Regions from separate parts of the Neobacillus sp. OS1-32 genome, predicted to be linked through region 3. Evidence: riboswitches for the same ligand, from Rfam matches in the RefSeq annotation. Region 3 holds a riboswitch; each other region holds the start of a gene.
The links. A riboswitch is a leader RNA that binds a small molecule or an ion and turns the genes downstream of it on or off. The one in region 3 is predicted to bind cobalamin.
Positions count from the first base shown of each region.

Region 1: linked by a shared signal. The riboswitch ahead of RCG24_RS11005 (ATP:cob(I)alamin adenosyltransferase) and the one ahead of RCG24_RS14170 (energy-coupling factor ABC transporter permease) in region 3 are both predicted to bind cobalamin.
Region 2: linked by a shared signal. The riboswitch ahead of RCG24_RS06940 (ABC transporter substrate-binding protein) and the one ahead of RCG24_RS14170 (energy-coupling factor ABC transporter permease) in region 3 are both predicted to bind cobalamin.

Region 1 covers NZ_CP133263.1:2,170,589-2,175,431, forward strand. Annotated here, with positions in the region: gene RCG24_RS10995 (acyl-CoA dehydratase activase-related protein) at 1-2,202, shown strand, start outside; gene RCG24_RS11000 (hypothetical protein) at 2,212-2,439, opposite strand; cobalamin riboswitch at 2,506-2,716, shown strand; gene RCG24_RS11005 (ATP:cob(I)alamin adenosyltransferase) at 2,954-3,505, shown strand; gene RCG24_RS11010 (ABC transporter substrate-binding protein) at 3,502-4,449, shown strand; gene RCG24_RS11015 (CBO0543 family protein) at 4,592-4,843, opposite strand, start outside.
Region 2 covers NZ_CP133263.1:1,350,141-1,354,983, forward strand. Annotated here, with positions in the region: gene RCG24_RS06930 (adenosylcobinamide amidohydrolase) at 1-980, opposite strand, end outside; gene RCG24_RS06935 (FecCD family ABC transporter permease) at 973-2,046, opposite strand; gene RCG24_RS06940 (ABC transporter substrate-binding protein) at 2,012-2,977, opposite strand; cobalamin riboswitch at 3,164-3,358, opposite strand; gene RCG24_RS06945 (GyrI-like domain-containing protein) at 3,500-3,964, opposite strand; gene RCG24_RS06950 (CapA family protein) at 4,206-4,843, opposite strand, start outside.
Region 3 covers NZ_CP133263.1:2,852,013-2,856,855, forward strand. Annotated here, with positions in the region: partial or broken gene cobJ (precorrin-3B C(17)-methyltransferase) at 1-453, opposite strand, end outside; cobalamin riboswitch at 583-762, opposite strand; cobalamin riboswitch at 949-1,146, shown strand; gene RCG24_RS14170 (energy-coupling factor ABC transporter permease) at 1,344-2,021, shown strand; gene RCG24_RS14175 (energy-coupling factor ABC transporter substrate-binding protein) at 2,018-2,302, shown strand; gene cbiQ (cobalt ECF transporter T component CbiQ) at 2,312-3,082, shown strand; gene RCG24_RS14185 (energy-coupling factor ABC transporter ATP-binding protein) at 3,098-3,961, shown strand; gene ptsP (phosphoenolpyruvate--protein phosphotransferase) at 4,186-4,843, opposite strand, start outside.

The sequences.
Region 1 (4,843 bases), 680 kb from region 3:
TTCTGGCACCGCTTCTTCACCGAATTAAGTTTTGAGGTGGTTTTATCGGACCCTTCCAGTAAGGCCATTTTTGAAAAAGGGATTGAAACCATTCCGTCAGAATCTGTCTGTTATCCAGCCAAGCTTTCACATGGTCATATTTTGAACTTGATTGAAAAAGGCGTCAAGACCATCTTTTATCCGTCCGTTGTTTTTGAAAAACGGGAAAATCAGGCCCAGCAAAATCATTACAATTGTCCGATTGTGGCCTCCTATCCTGAGGTGATCAGGGTGAATTTGGAGAAAGTCTTTATTGATAATCAAGTAACATACTTAAACCCATTCTTAACGATCGATCATCCTGCCGCACTGTTGAAAAATCTGAGTGAATGTTTTCAGGACATTCCAAAAGTCGAACTCAAAAGGGCTCTTAAGAAGGCCCAGGCTGAAAAAGAGGCCTATACCGAATGGCTGCACAGACGTGGCGAGGAAGTCATTGCTCAATTACGCAAAGAACAGCGAAAAGGGATTGTCTTTTCGGGGCATCCGTATCATATTGACCCTGCGATTAATCATGGCATTCCGGGTGAGATCAATAAATTGGGGTTCGCCGTGTTAACCGAGGACGCGATTGTCCAGCTGGCTCCGGAGGATTTGGAGGTGGATGTCGTCAATCAATGGACCTATCACTCCCGACTTTATCAGGCGGCAGATGTGGTTAAAAAAGAACCTTGTCTCGAACTGCTGCAGGTTACCTCCTTCGGCTGCGGGCTGGACGCGATCACAACAGATGCGGTACAGGAAATTTTGGAGGAAAGCAATCAGTTATATACGTGGATAAAGATGGATGAAGTCAGCAATTTGGGAGCAGCACGGATTCGTCTTCGTTCCTTAAACGCAGCCATTGAAGAGAGAGAAAATCATCCAGAATTACAGCATAAACAGAACACAGCGAAAATCAGACCGCCTAAATTTGCCAAAGGTGATAAAAAAAGATACACGATCCTTGCACCGCAGCTGCTGCCCAGTCATTTTGATCTGTTTGCCAAGGCGTTTGCTCTCGATGGATATGATTTAAAAATATTGCAGGATGTCAAAGATGCCGATGTCGAGGTTGGATTACGCTATGTCAACAATGATGCCTGTTATCCGGCGGTCATCACAATTGGTCAGCTTGTCGGCGCTTTGAAGAACGGAGAATACGATTTGGACCGAACCGCTGTGATTATGTCGCAAACCGGCGGCGGCTGCCGGGCAACCAACTATTTCGCGCTGCTAAAGAAGGCGTTGCGGAATGCCGGAATGCCTCAAGTTCCTGTGATCTCCTTAAACGGCGGCGGGATGGAGAAAAAGAATCAGCCGGGATTTAAGATCTCCCCTACGCTCGCCAAATCGATGGTAATTGCCGCCTGTCTCGGTGATTTGCTCATGCGATTGAAACTTACCGTCAGGCCCTATGAAAAAGTCACCGGCAGCACCGAAAAAGTTTATCAAAAATGGCTAGAATCCAGCAAGCAGCTGTTAGAAGCGTTCTCGATGCGCGCATATAAGAAAGTGATTAATGAGATCATTGCCGATTTCAGCGAAATTGAAATGATTCCAGAGCGAAAACCGCGGGTCGGAATCGTGGGTGAAATACTTGTTAAATTCCACCCATATGCCAACAACCAGCTGATTGAAACCATCGAAAAAGAAGGCGGCGAAGCCGTTGTTCCGGACTTTATTGATTTCTTCTTATATGGGCTTTACAACCGGAAATATAAGGTGGAGCACTTTGGTAAATCCAAACTGAATATTGCCATTGGAAAAGTAGCGATTCAATTGATTGAATATTATCGCAGTCCGATCCGTGAGGCTCTGTTAGCAAGCGAGCGCTTTGAAGCTCCACTAAAAATTTCCGAAGTGGCGGAAAAAGCATCACGCTTCTTAAGTATCGGCAATCAGATGGGGGAAGGCTGGCTCTTGCCGGGAGAAATGGTTGAGTTAATGGACTCCGGCGTTGATAATGTCGTTTGCGTCCAACCGTTTGGCTGCCTGCCAAATCACGTTATCGGCAGAGGCATGTTTAACGGCATTAAGAAGGAATATCCAAATGCCAACATTATTTCGATCGACTATGACTCTAGCATCAGCAAAGTAAACCAGGTCAATCGCATCAAGCTGATGATTAATATCGCTAAAAACAAACTAAAACAAGAAAATGATCTAATCATGAAATCATGACAATGGCTGTTAGGCACTCTGTGAATTTTTCACATAGTGCCTTTTTCCTATTGACGCGCTGCTCCTTTCAATTGGCGGGTTGCACTTTTTGATTGGCGCTTTTCCCGCTCCTATTGGCGCCTTGCTCCTTTCAATTGGCGTTTTTCCCGCTCCTATTGGCGCGTTGCTCCTTTCAATCGGCGTCTTATCCGTTCCAATTGGCGCACCTAAAATTAATACCACAAAAATTTCTACCAATCTCCAAGTATTCCACAAATTTCTTTATTTTTCAGCAAATAAAGTGTACACTATTTCTTAAGTGAATATAGCTTGCAGGGAATAGGTTGCTAATTCGTTAGCTTAATAGGGAATCCGGTGAAATACCGGAGCTGTTTCCGCAACTGTAAGTGCTGATGAAATAAGAAATAGCCACTGTTTGTCAAAGAGTCAAAGACTCAACTTCAGGCAAATGGGAAGGTTCTTAGAGTAAAATGATGCACAAGCCAGGAGACCTGCCTATTCTTGAACGTATTATGCTCTTCGGAAGATAAGAGGATTGTACGGCAGATTTCATCTGGTTCTTACATATTTTAGCAAGAATCTACAGCCGGCCAATTTTTTATCTGGGCGGCTTTTTTGTATTTAAAAACAAATTGTCGGTCGGATAACTTAAATAAACAAACCATCTTTATATATTTGTCTTACTCTTCTTCCGAGGAACTTGATATCGCAGGTGTTTCACAAAAATAAAATTACAAGGAGGAGAGTAATCATGCCAAAAAAAGACTTGCGATTTCTTTGTTATCCCTTTATGCGTGAGTCAGCCTCGACCGTCGATTTTGAAATCCGGACCGATTCATTAACGACGAAAATTGGCTTGGCCGCGTCATTAACAAAGGATATCCCGATTATCCACGAAGATTTACTGTATCTGCTTCCCATGGCCTACCATCTTAATGGCTCAGCACGGGGAAAGCTTGCCATTCAAGAGAAAGATTTAGAACGATTAAGCATGATGTATGATTTTTATGAAGCTGAGGTGAAAGATCGCATTGATCAGTTCCTGCTTCCTTATGGAACGACGGCCGCCTGTGTTCTTCATACTTGCAGGAGTGAAGCCAAAAAATCTGTCAGAGCTCTACATAAGCTGAGTCTCGAAAAAGAAATTCCGGAAATTCTGTTCGACTACACTCACTTGCTGGCGAATGTCCTGTTTTTGATGGCGGTTTATACCAACAAGCAGAACGGCATCCGAGAAATTCCATTTATCAGTAAATCCTATCCAGTAAGACAAAAAAGGAACTTGGAGGGTCAAAATCAATGAAAAAGAAATATTTACTCAGCATATTAACTATGATCATCATGATTGTTTTTGCAGCTGGCTGTCAGTCAAATGAAAAAAGCACGGCTACTGCTAATCCGCAAAAGCCCGCAGCAAAAACAACTTCGTATTCGGTAACGGACGACAGAGGGAAAAAAATTACTTTTAAAAAGGTTCCGGAAAAGATCGTATCCTTGCAGCCAAGCAACACGGAAATATTATTCGCCTTGGGTGCCGGTAATAAAATCATCGGTGTGACTGACTTTGATAACTATCCAAAAGAGGCAAGTAAGATTGAGCGGGTATCTGATTCTGTTAAAATGAATGCTGAAAGAATTATCGAACTCAAGCCTGATGTAGTGTTGGCCTATACAATTGGAGATAAAAACGCGCTTAAACCGCTGGAAGATGCCGACATTCCCGTTTTTGTGATTCAATCGGCTACTACTATTGAAGATGTCTATGGCGATATCGCACAAATTGCTGAGGTCATGGGGGTTAAAGAGAAAGGCGAACAGCTTGTTGAAGAGATTCAGTCACAAGTTAAACATGTCGAAGAAAAACTACAAGGCATAGAGAAACAAAAGCGGGTCTACTTCGAAATCAGCCCGTCACCAGACATTTATACAACCGGAAAAAATACATTCCAGCAGGAAATCCTGCAAAAAGCAGGGGTGGAGAATGTCTTTGCTAAACAAGAAGGCTGGGTAAAACTTTCAGAAGAAGATGTGGTCAAGCAAAACCCCGAGATCATTGTCACGACGGTGAATTATACAAAAGACCCGATTGGCGAAATCAAAGCTCGAAAAGGGTGGAAAACGATCAATGCCATTCAAAAAAATAACGTCTATCAATTAGACCCGGACATCCTGTCCCGCCCAGGCCCAAGAATCGGCGAAGCAGTAGAGCTGGTAGCTAAAACTGTTTATCCTGAACTATTCAAGTAGCCTGGAGGAACGAGGGTCTTCCCAATACTCTTATACAAAAAAATAATGAGAACCAATCATATTACAAAAGCTGGTTGGTTCTCACTGTTTACAATTTTAGGTATTTGCTGAAACGATTGCCTTAAAAAAACGTTAGGGTATTTCACCTAAACACGTCGTTCGGAACATCAAATATTTTCCATAAAAACAAAACAAAGACGAAAGAGAAAAGCCATGCCAGCCATGGACGGGTATAGTGGACTCTAAGGGTGATGAACATAACGACATTAAACAAGATGGACCAGGCAAGATTCCATCCATTGTAATACTTGATTAGGTTAAAAAAGTTATCGACTAATTCATTAGCAATGTAAAGCAATACCCAGCCGGTAATATACAATATTTGTTTGATTCT
Region 2 (4,843 bases), 1.5 Mb from region 3:
AAATCGGCCATATCTTGGCGAAAATCACTGCAGTTATAATCTTTATCAACATGACGGTTAACAAAAGCCTGATACCAGCCAGTTCCCGAACCAATCACACCTGAGGACATCGTTCTTAACGGCACAGGGGACTTCAAGAAGATTAATTCATCAGCTTGCTGTAACATACCTTCTTGAATGACAACCAGTTGTGCTGATTTTTGCCGTTCTGGCAGCAGCGCCATTTGTGGGGCGGCCACCTTTGGATGAGGGAATTTATGAATATTTGTTCGATAGACAGCGCGAATGGTTTCTTCTCTTAATACCTCATTAGGTTCGCGATTGACTTTGATAACGCCTTTTTCGAGCAAAAGCAAGCGGTCACAATAAAGACCAGCAAGGTTTAAATCATGGAAAATCGATATTACCGTTAAATGATTCTCGGTTGTCCATTGTTTGAGCAGGTCGAATAATTCCTTTTGGTAGGATAAATCCAGGTGGTTCGTGGGTTCATCTAACAATAAGATTTCCGGTTCCTGGGCCAATGCCTGGGCGAGAAACACCCTTTGTTTTTCACCGCCGGATAGTTCTTGGATGTTTTTGTTTTGTAACGTGGAGACGCCGATATGCTGCATCACTCTTTGAACAACCGCTTCATCCTCGTCCGACCATGTCTGAAACAAGCCTCGTTGGTGAGCATATCGTCCAAGCGAGACGGTTTCCTTTACCGTATAGGAGAAGGATTGCGAAGAATGCTGTGAAAGAACAGCGACCTTTTGCGCCAACTGTTTTGGACTGTATTCTTTGAGCCGTTTGTCATCAATCAAAATCTCTCCTGCTTGAAACGGCAGAATTCCGCTAAGCATTTTCAGCAGGGTTGTTTTACCGCTGCCATTTGGACCGAGGATTCCGAACAGTTCCCCTTTTTCTACTCCGAATGTAATATCTTTTAATACTGCTTTCCCTGAATAACCGCCTGATACATGTTGTACGCTAAGCATCATTTTTACCACTTCTTTCGATTCTTTTTCTCTGCAGTAAAATAACAGCAAACACCGGTGCACCAATTAATGAAGTAATGACGCCAATCGGCAATTCAGTTGGGGAGATAATTATCCGCGAAACCAGATCAGCCAAGATTAAAAAGCCGCTGCCGATAAAAATCGATAATGGCAGCAAATGTTTATGGTCCGGTCCCCAAATAAGCCTCGTCAAATGTGGAATCACCAAGCCGACAAAACCGATGGTGCCTGACACCGCAACTGCCGCCCCAGTTAAAATCGAACCGGCCGAAAGGACAATTAGCTTTCGTTTTTGAACGTTCACTCCAAGATGGTGGGCCCGTTCTTCGCCAAAAGACATGGCGTTAAGTTCCTTGGCATTGAAGATAAGGATGATCGAGCCAATGATAAAAAATGGCAGGATAATTTTAATATATACCCAGCCGCGCATCGAGACGCTGCCAAGTAGCCAGCCGATAATTTGCCTCAGTTCATCGCCCGTTAAAGCAATCATCAACGATATCATGGCACCTAAAAACGAGCTAAAAATGATGCCGGTCAGAATGATCGTTTCTACCCGCATCGAGCGTTCAATTTTACGAGCAAACATCAGAACACAAAAAATCGTAATAAAGGAAAATACAATACTGAATAACGGCAAAGTAAAAGCACCAACAAAAGGAATGGTAAGGTTGAAAAATAAGGTGATGACGGCCCCTACCGATGCCCCGGACGAAACGCCTAGTGTATACGGGTCTGCCAACGGGTTTCGGAGCAGCCCTTGAAAGGCCGCCCCTGCAATCGCAAGGGAGGCGCCAACAAGACCCGATAAGATGACTCTCGGCAAACGGATATTCATGACAATGCTTGAATACATCGGATCGATATGTTCCGCTCTGAGCGTGCCAAATAAATTACCGGTGATGATTTTTATAATAATCGGGATTGGAACAGAGACAGTTCCAATGGCAATTCCTAATAAAATGGCAAGCAATAAGAAGATGCCGGCGAGTAAATAGGCTGTTATTTTATTATTTAAAAACTTCCGGATAGACAGCCTTGGCAAGATCCTCTACTCCTTCAATAATTCTTGGTCCTGTACGGGTTACTCGGTCTGAATCAACATCGTATACTTGTTTAGTTTTCACAGCTGTGACATTTTCCCAACCCTTACTCGCTAACACTTGCTGAACCGGATTTTTTACATAGTAACCATATGTTGTCAGAATGACATCCGGATTACGTTTAATCATGGCTTCCTGATCAATCTTCACCCAGCCGTCTTGATCACTTATAATGTTTTCCGCGTTAATCGCTTTTAACATTTCATTCATGAACGTTTTGTTGCCTGGTGAATAAATTTCTGGAGCGGGCGCAACTTCAACTAATACTTTTTTCTTCTCTTTGATTCCCGCTGCCTTTTCTTTGATCTTTGCCAGCTTATCTTTCATACTAGTCACCAGTTTGTCTGCTTTCGTGACTTCACCGGTTGCTTTACCAATCATGGTGATGGAATCAAAAACTTGTTCGAAGTTCTGCGCATCATTGACAACTAAAACGGCAATCCCGGCATCTTTCAATTGTTGAATACCATCTTTAAAATTGAGGGCTGTTGATGCATGTGCCAGCACCAAATCAGGCTTTAGAGAAATAATTTTCTCGACGTTAATTTCTTGACCGCCGATTTTCTCTTTTTTCGTCACTTCTTTTGGATAATTATCAAAATCAGAAACTCCGACAATCTTATCTCCTAGCCCTAAAGCATAGGAGATTTCCGTGTTGCTTGGGATTAAAGAGACAATTTTTTTCGGCTTTTTCTTGATAATAACATCATTTTTTAAACCATCTTTTACGGTCACCGGAAAGGAGACCTGCTCTGTTTTTTGATCATTATTCGCTTTATTGTCTTCTTTGCTTTGTTCTTTGTTTCCGGAACACCCCACAAGAACTCCTATAATCAATATGAATGCAAGTATTAATGAATATAGTTTTTTCATGTCTGTACCCACCTTCTAGTAATTGTGACAAGCGCTATTCGTACCTTACACCCTAATCAAGACTGCGTTTGCATCTCCACAAAAAAACATCCTCCTATCTGTGGAGGATGTTGGTATGATTAGATTCATTTACCAAAAATCAGTAAAAGCATTCCAGTCTTCCACACCTCCCTATCCTCGTAGGTTTATTGGCGTAAGAAAATAGGCAGGTCTCCTGGCTTATGGTCATCGCTTCCTATGTCTTCCCATCAAATTGACAGTGACATGATATAGGCAGCTCCCATTTACAGTGGCGGGACCGCGTTGGTTTTTCACCAAACTTCCCTTTTAAGCAAAATCTTTTTGAAAGATTTTTTTAACACCTATTTTTCGAATATTTCCTTGTCAACGTCATTATAGAAAAAGTCTGCTTGTTTGTATATGTTTTTTCGACTTTTTTTTCTTATTCACGTTAAGTTTCTAAATTTCGACACAATCTTTTCGATTCATTTATTCACTGTCTATTTTATATCAAACTCCATGTCAGTTATTTTTATACATCTTAATCGGTAGATAGATTTCAAACTGGAGGTTTCCTGCGGCATTTTGCTGTTTTGGGAAGATTTCAAGACTTAATGCCTGGTGATCCTGTTCATAACCATATTCCTCCATCCAATTGAACAGACGCAGGTATGTATTTTCAACCTCTTCCGGCCCTCCCAGATGGGTGGTGCGAACATAATATTTTCGTGGAATTGAAAATCCAACCATACCTTCTGGGACTTCTTTAACCTCTTCCACAGGTGTGGTTACATAATAGGTAAATTCCGATTCCCTGCTATGAAATGGGGCTATCAGTACCGGATCTTTTGTCTGAAAAGGCACTTCCTCAAGACGCTTCTCCATTATATCGAAAAGGCGTGGGATGATTTTGGCTTGCGAATAAGTGCCATTCCATGAAATACCGACTACTTTTAACTCTTCTTTTTCTACTATTCTAAATTCCATTTTAACCTCCTCCTTTATAAAAATCTTATTCCTATTATTCTCTGAATATCCCATAAATTCCTGCAAACATTTTAAAATTTCCCTATTTTAAAAAAACTTTTTCCATACTCCGTTTAATTAAAATAGTTTTGGAAATAAATGTTTAACTTTGTTTCAACGCCCTCTTACATTATTTTCCTATATCTTTTTTCGACAAAAAACAGAGGATGAAGTGATCCTCTGTAAGCGGTACATATTACTGTCAATAGCCGATAATTGAGCCATTTTGAATTTGCAGCCTACCAAACGACAGACCTTGCAGCTCCCGCCAAACATAGTTTTTTTCAGCAGCTGTTTGCGGCACGATTCGATCCTGGTAAATTCGAAACGGGACAAAAGACATGCCAATTTTCTCATTTTCGATATTTAAGTGCAAAATACCCGTTTGCGCTGCGTTTCCTCTAACATAGTTTGGAAAAAGGAAGTTGCCTAACGAATAGGCTATCGGCTTTCCTTTATAATATTCAAACCCCTGGAGCACATGGGGGTGGCTGCCAATGACTCCGTCAGCTCCAGCGTCAATCATGTTCCTTGCCCAGTCTCGTTGGAACGGTTCCGGCGAACGATTCCGTTCAATTCCCCAATGAATAAAGACAAATAGTAGGTCAGCGGCCGCTTTTTCGTTTTGAATCGTTTCTTCCATCAGGTGAATGTCATAGCCACTTGCTAACCCTGGTTTTATAGCTGTTGCGACCCATGAACCTTCGGGAAGAACCCGGGAAAACGCCAGAATTTTGACCGTTTTTCCTTTAATCATGTAGGTTCTTGCGGAGTATGCTTCCTGCTTGTTTAATCCACCGCCGACATAATCAAGTCTGTATTTTTTTAAATTGGCGATGG
Region 3 (4,843 bases):
TTTTTCAATGATCTCCCACGGGGTTAAGTGATCGCTTAAACTTACGGTGCAGGAATCATGCATGATCGGGGCTCCCAATAAGGACGCACTTGAGTGAATCGCGGAAACACCTGGAATAATTTCTACTTCAACTCCTGTCTTGCCAGACCACCCTTGCTGGGTCAGCACCTCATATACCAGACCGGCCATTCCATACACACCGGCATCACCACTTGAAACCACAGCTACCTTTTTCCCGGTTTTGGCCAACTTGACAGCTTCTTGTGCCCGTTCCACTTCCTCCGACATTCCCGTACTGACGATTTCCTGTGTGGTAATTAAGTCTTTAATAAGGTTCACATAGGTTTTATAACCAACGATGAAATCACTCTCTCTTACGGCATCTATCGCTCGTTTTGTCAAATGCTCCATACTTCCCGGACCGCAGCCAATCACAAATAATTTTCCCTTCATCATTTCCCCTCCATCTTTTCCTTTCAATACAAAAAAGCCTTAGTCCATCGGAGGTGGCTAAGGCTTTTTAACAGTAGCGAATGATACACGTCTTTAACTGCAACGCTATCACTATTCTTCCCTCCGAAGAACAAGATACAACGTAAAAGCAGGTTTCCTGGCTTCGCTTCATCCTACTCTTGTCCCTTCCCGGTTTTCCAGTGGAATTCTACAATTTCGTTTGCGTTACAGTAGCGGGGGCTGCATCGGTTTCTAACCGATTTCCCTTTTATCTCCTTAAAACGGAGCACTTTTACGTATTACCTATTCACTTTTTTAAAGGTCAGTATCATTAAACAGCAACATTTGACAATTAACAAGTGAACAATTTTTGTCAAAAAATTCACAACTGGCTAGAACTTAGATATGACTTGTTATCGAGGGATTTTTGAACTTTCTGTCACAAATATTCCATGGACAACTCGAAAAACACAAGGCTATACTTAGTGATAACAATTTAATCATGGGAAAACGGGTGTTGATTAATTAATCAACGTAAAAGGGAAGCTGGTTAAATTCCAGCACGGTTCCCGCCACTGTAATTTGGAGCAGTCCGCAAGAAGGCCACTTAGTCAATTTAAAACCTTGACTAGGGAAGGCGCGGTTCTGCGATGACAATGAGTCAGGAAACCTGCCTGTTTTTCAAGTTTTAACTGCCTACGGGATATAGGTATGTTCAAAATGTCACAAAGCCAAAGCATTCTGAACTAACCTAACGTTCAGAATGCTTTTTTTTACAATTTAAAGGAGTGAGAGAAGTGAAGAAAAAACCTTTTCGGAGGACTGTCCCCATTTTAGTATTAGCGGCTACGATCTATTTTTGGCTTAATTCGTATCAATCGGCTTATGCCATGCATATTGCTGAAGGATTTCTGCCATTGAAGTGGGTGATCATCTGGTGGGCTATTTACCTTCCTTTCCTTTTTGCCGGAATGAAAAAAATTCACAAGCTTGTTGCCGATGCACCTGAAGTGAAAATGATGCTAGGTCTGTCCGGCGCCTTTGTCTTTGTGCTCTCGGCCTTAAAATTGCCCTCTGTTACCGGGAGCAGCTCCCATCCGACAGGAACGGGTTTAGGCACAGCCTTATTCGGTCCCATTGTCATGAGCGTACTTGGATTCATTGTTCTGTTATTTCAAGCTCTTCTGCTTGCTCATGGAGGGTTAACAACGCTCGGTGCAAACGGGTTCTCTATGGCGGTTGCCGGTCCGTTTGTTGCCTATTGGATCATACAGCTAGGAAAACGTCTCGGCCTGTCTTTCCGTGTCTCTCTTTTTACGGGAGCCTTGTTAGGTGATTTGGCTACTTATTCTGTTACTTCGTTCCAATTGGCATTAGCCTTTCCTGCGGCAACGGGTGGAGTGGCAGCGTCTTTTTTGAAATTCTCCAGCATTTTCTTAGTTACACAGCTGCCGCTTGCTATAAGTGAAGCTATCTTGACGGTCATCGTGATGAATTTACTATTTAAATACAATACTCAAGTATTAAAACTATTAAAAGTTCCTTTCAGAGAGGAAGCTAACCTATGAAAAATAATGCGTTTTTAATTCTTGTTTTTATCTTCATTACTGCTATTCCGTTTTTCATCCATGGTCAAGCGGATTTTTCCGGGACGGATGGACGAGCAACCGATATTGTCCATTCTCTGAAGCCAAATTATAAACCGTGGGTCAATTACCTTTGGGCCCCGGCAAGCAGTGAAGTTGAAAGTTTCTTATTTGCCGGTCAAGCTGCTATAGGTGCCGGTGCCATCGGTTTTATTATCGGGACCTATCGAGAGCGCAAAATTCATGACAAGGATATGAAGTGATATATAGCGATGTTGTTAATTGACCAGTACGCCTACCATAACCGTTTCAGCGATATTCACGCCTTTGACAAAGTTACTTTTTCGCTGTTTATGCTTTTGTTCTCTTTATTCGCAAGAGACATGAAGGTAAGTTTCACAGTTTTTCTGATTTCGAGTATCATGATCCTTCTGGCAAGGATTCCTATAAAATATTACATAAAATTATTAGTTCTTCCGATTACTTTTATTCTCTTGGGATTAATTCCTCTAATGGTTAATTTCTCCCTGAATGCGATACCCGGCAGCGAAATTATTTTTGATATTTCAATGGGGAAACTGTTCATCTATGTAGATATGTCGAGTGTAAGGGCAGCCTTTCAACTATTTATGGTTTCTATTGGCAGCATTAGTTGTTTATACCTGCTCATTTTAACCACGCCACTCGTGGAAATTCTATATTTATTAAAAAAGTGGCGGATCTCTCCGCTTTTCATTGAAATGATTGCGATCACTTACCGTTTTTTATTTACACTAATTGAAACGGCTGCGGAAATTTACCATTCGCAGTCTTCCAGGCTGGGGTATACTTCGTTTAGAACTGGCTTAACCTCTTTGGGATACTTAACGACTGCCTTATTTTTAAAAAGCTTTCAGAAAGCGGCTAAGCTACATCAAGCTGTCGAATCCCGTGGCGGATATGGAGAGTTTATCGGCAGTGAAAGAGAGTACAGCCTTTCCTTACTAAATTTGGGTGTTTTTATGATTGTCCTGTTATTGCTCGTTTTGCTATTCACCTTTTAAGGAGGAACCCCTTATATGACAACACCTATTATCACAACTAACAATCTTATTTATCGTTATGGGGATGGTACGGAAGCATTAAAGGGGATTTCCCTCACCTTAAACCAAGGAAAAAAAATAGCCATCCTCGGGAACAATGGAGCAGGAAAATCCACTTTCTTTTTACATTTGAACGGAATTCTTAAGCCTTTATCAGGGTCAATTACCTTTAAAGGGGAGAGGATCCAGTATACGAAGAAGTATTTACAGGCGCTAAGACAAAAGGTAGGAATCATTTTTCAAAATCCGGATGAGCAATTATTTTCTCCAACTGTATTTGAAGATATCTCCTATGGGCCGCGAAATTTGGGACTGACCAAAGATGCCATCGAACGCTTGGTTCACTGGGCGATGAAAGAAACTGGAACTTTAGAACTGCAAAAAAAAGCCACTCATTCCTTAAGTATTGGCCAAAAAAAGCGTGTTTCCATTGCCTGTGTGCTTTCCATGGACCCCGAACTCCTAATCTTGGATGAACCAACTGCCGGTCTGGACAGCTATTATGCGAAAAAGATTATTAATCTTTTAAATCAAATTAACCGTGATGGAAAAACCATTGTCCTCTCGACCCATGATATCAATTTTGCTTTCGAATGGGCGGATGAGATTATTATCTTACATGATGGCAAAGTTCTTGGAAATGGGGGAAGGGAGGAAATATTTCTCCAGAAAGACCTTTTTCAAAAGGCAAACCTAGAGCGGCCGATGATTCTCGACCTTTATCAATTTCTTATTGACAATGATTACTTTCCTACACAAAAACAAATCCCGCGGACAAAAGAAGATCTTTTGAAGCTGTTGTCAATCAGTACAAGTCGTATCTTGAAGAATGGTCAATAATCACAAAATACCCACCCCTCATAAAATAATCTAAACCAACTTTTGCTGTTCAGTTTATAAAAGGAACAACCCCCTCTATCCAGGCGTATTATCGGAGGGGGCTGTTATTCATTAGAAATGATTCTAAATAAAACGGAAATTTCCTAATAGTTCTAGCCTTCTTTGAACGAATTCTACATTTTCTCTTTCTAAGATTATTGATTTTTTTAAACAACCATCTTTACCTATTTTGTTGCTTGGTGTACAGCTTCCATTACTTGACTCGTGGTTTGCATTTGCAGCACGGTCTTGGTAAGCTCCTCCATAGCCGTTTTTTTCAATTTGCGAATTTGTGAACGTGCTCTCAGAATCGATGTAGCACTCATTGAAAATTCGTCAAGACCGAGACCAAGAAGAAGTGGGATGGCGGTTTCATCGCCGGCCATTTCGCCGCACATACCTGCCCATTTTCCTTCAGCATGGGCTGCATCAATTACCATCTTTACCAATCTTAAAATCGATGGGCTATATGGCTGATACAGGTAAGATACACCCTGATTCATGCGGTCCGCAGCCATCGTGTATTGAATCAAGTCGTTGGTACCGATGCTGAAGAAATCAACCTCTTTAGCAAATTGATCGGCTAACACGGCTGTAGAAGGGATTTCCACCATGATTCCCAGTTCAATCTGGTCGGAAACTTGCTGCCCGTCCGCAAGCAGTTTCTGTTTTTCCTCGGTAAATATTTTCTTTGCCTCCCGGAACTCATCAAGGGTTGCAATCATCGGGAACATAATTTTTAAATTGCCATAATTGCTGGCCCGCAGCAAGGCACGCAGCTGTGTCCGAAAAATATCCTGTTCGATTAAACATAAACGGATCGCCCGAACCCCCAAAAACGGA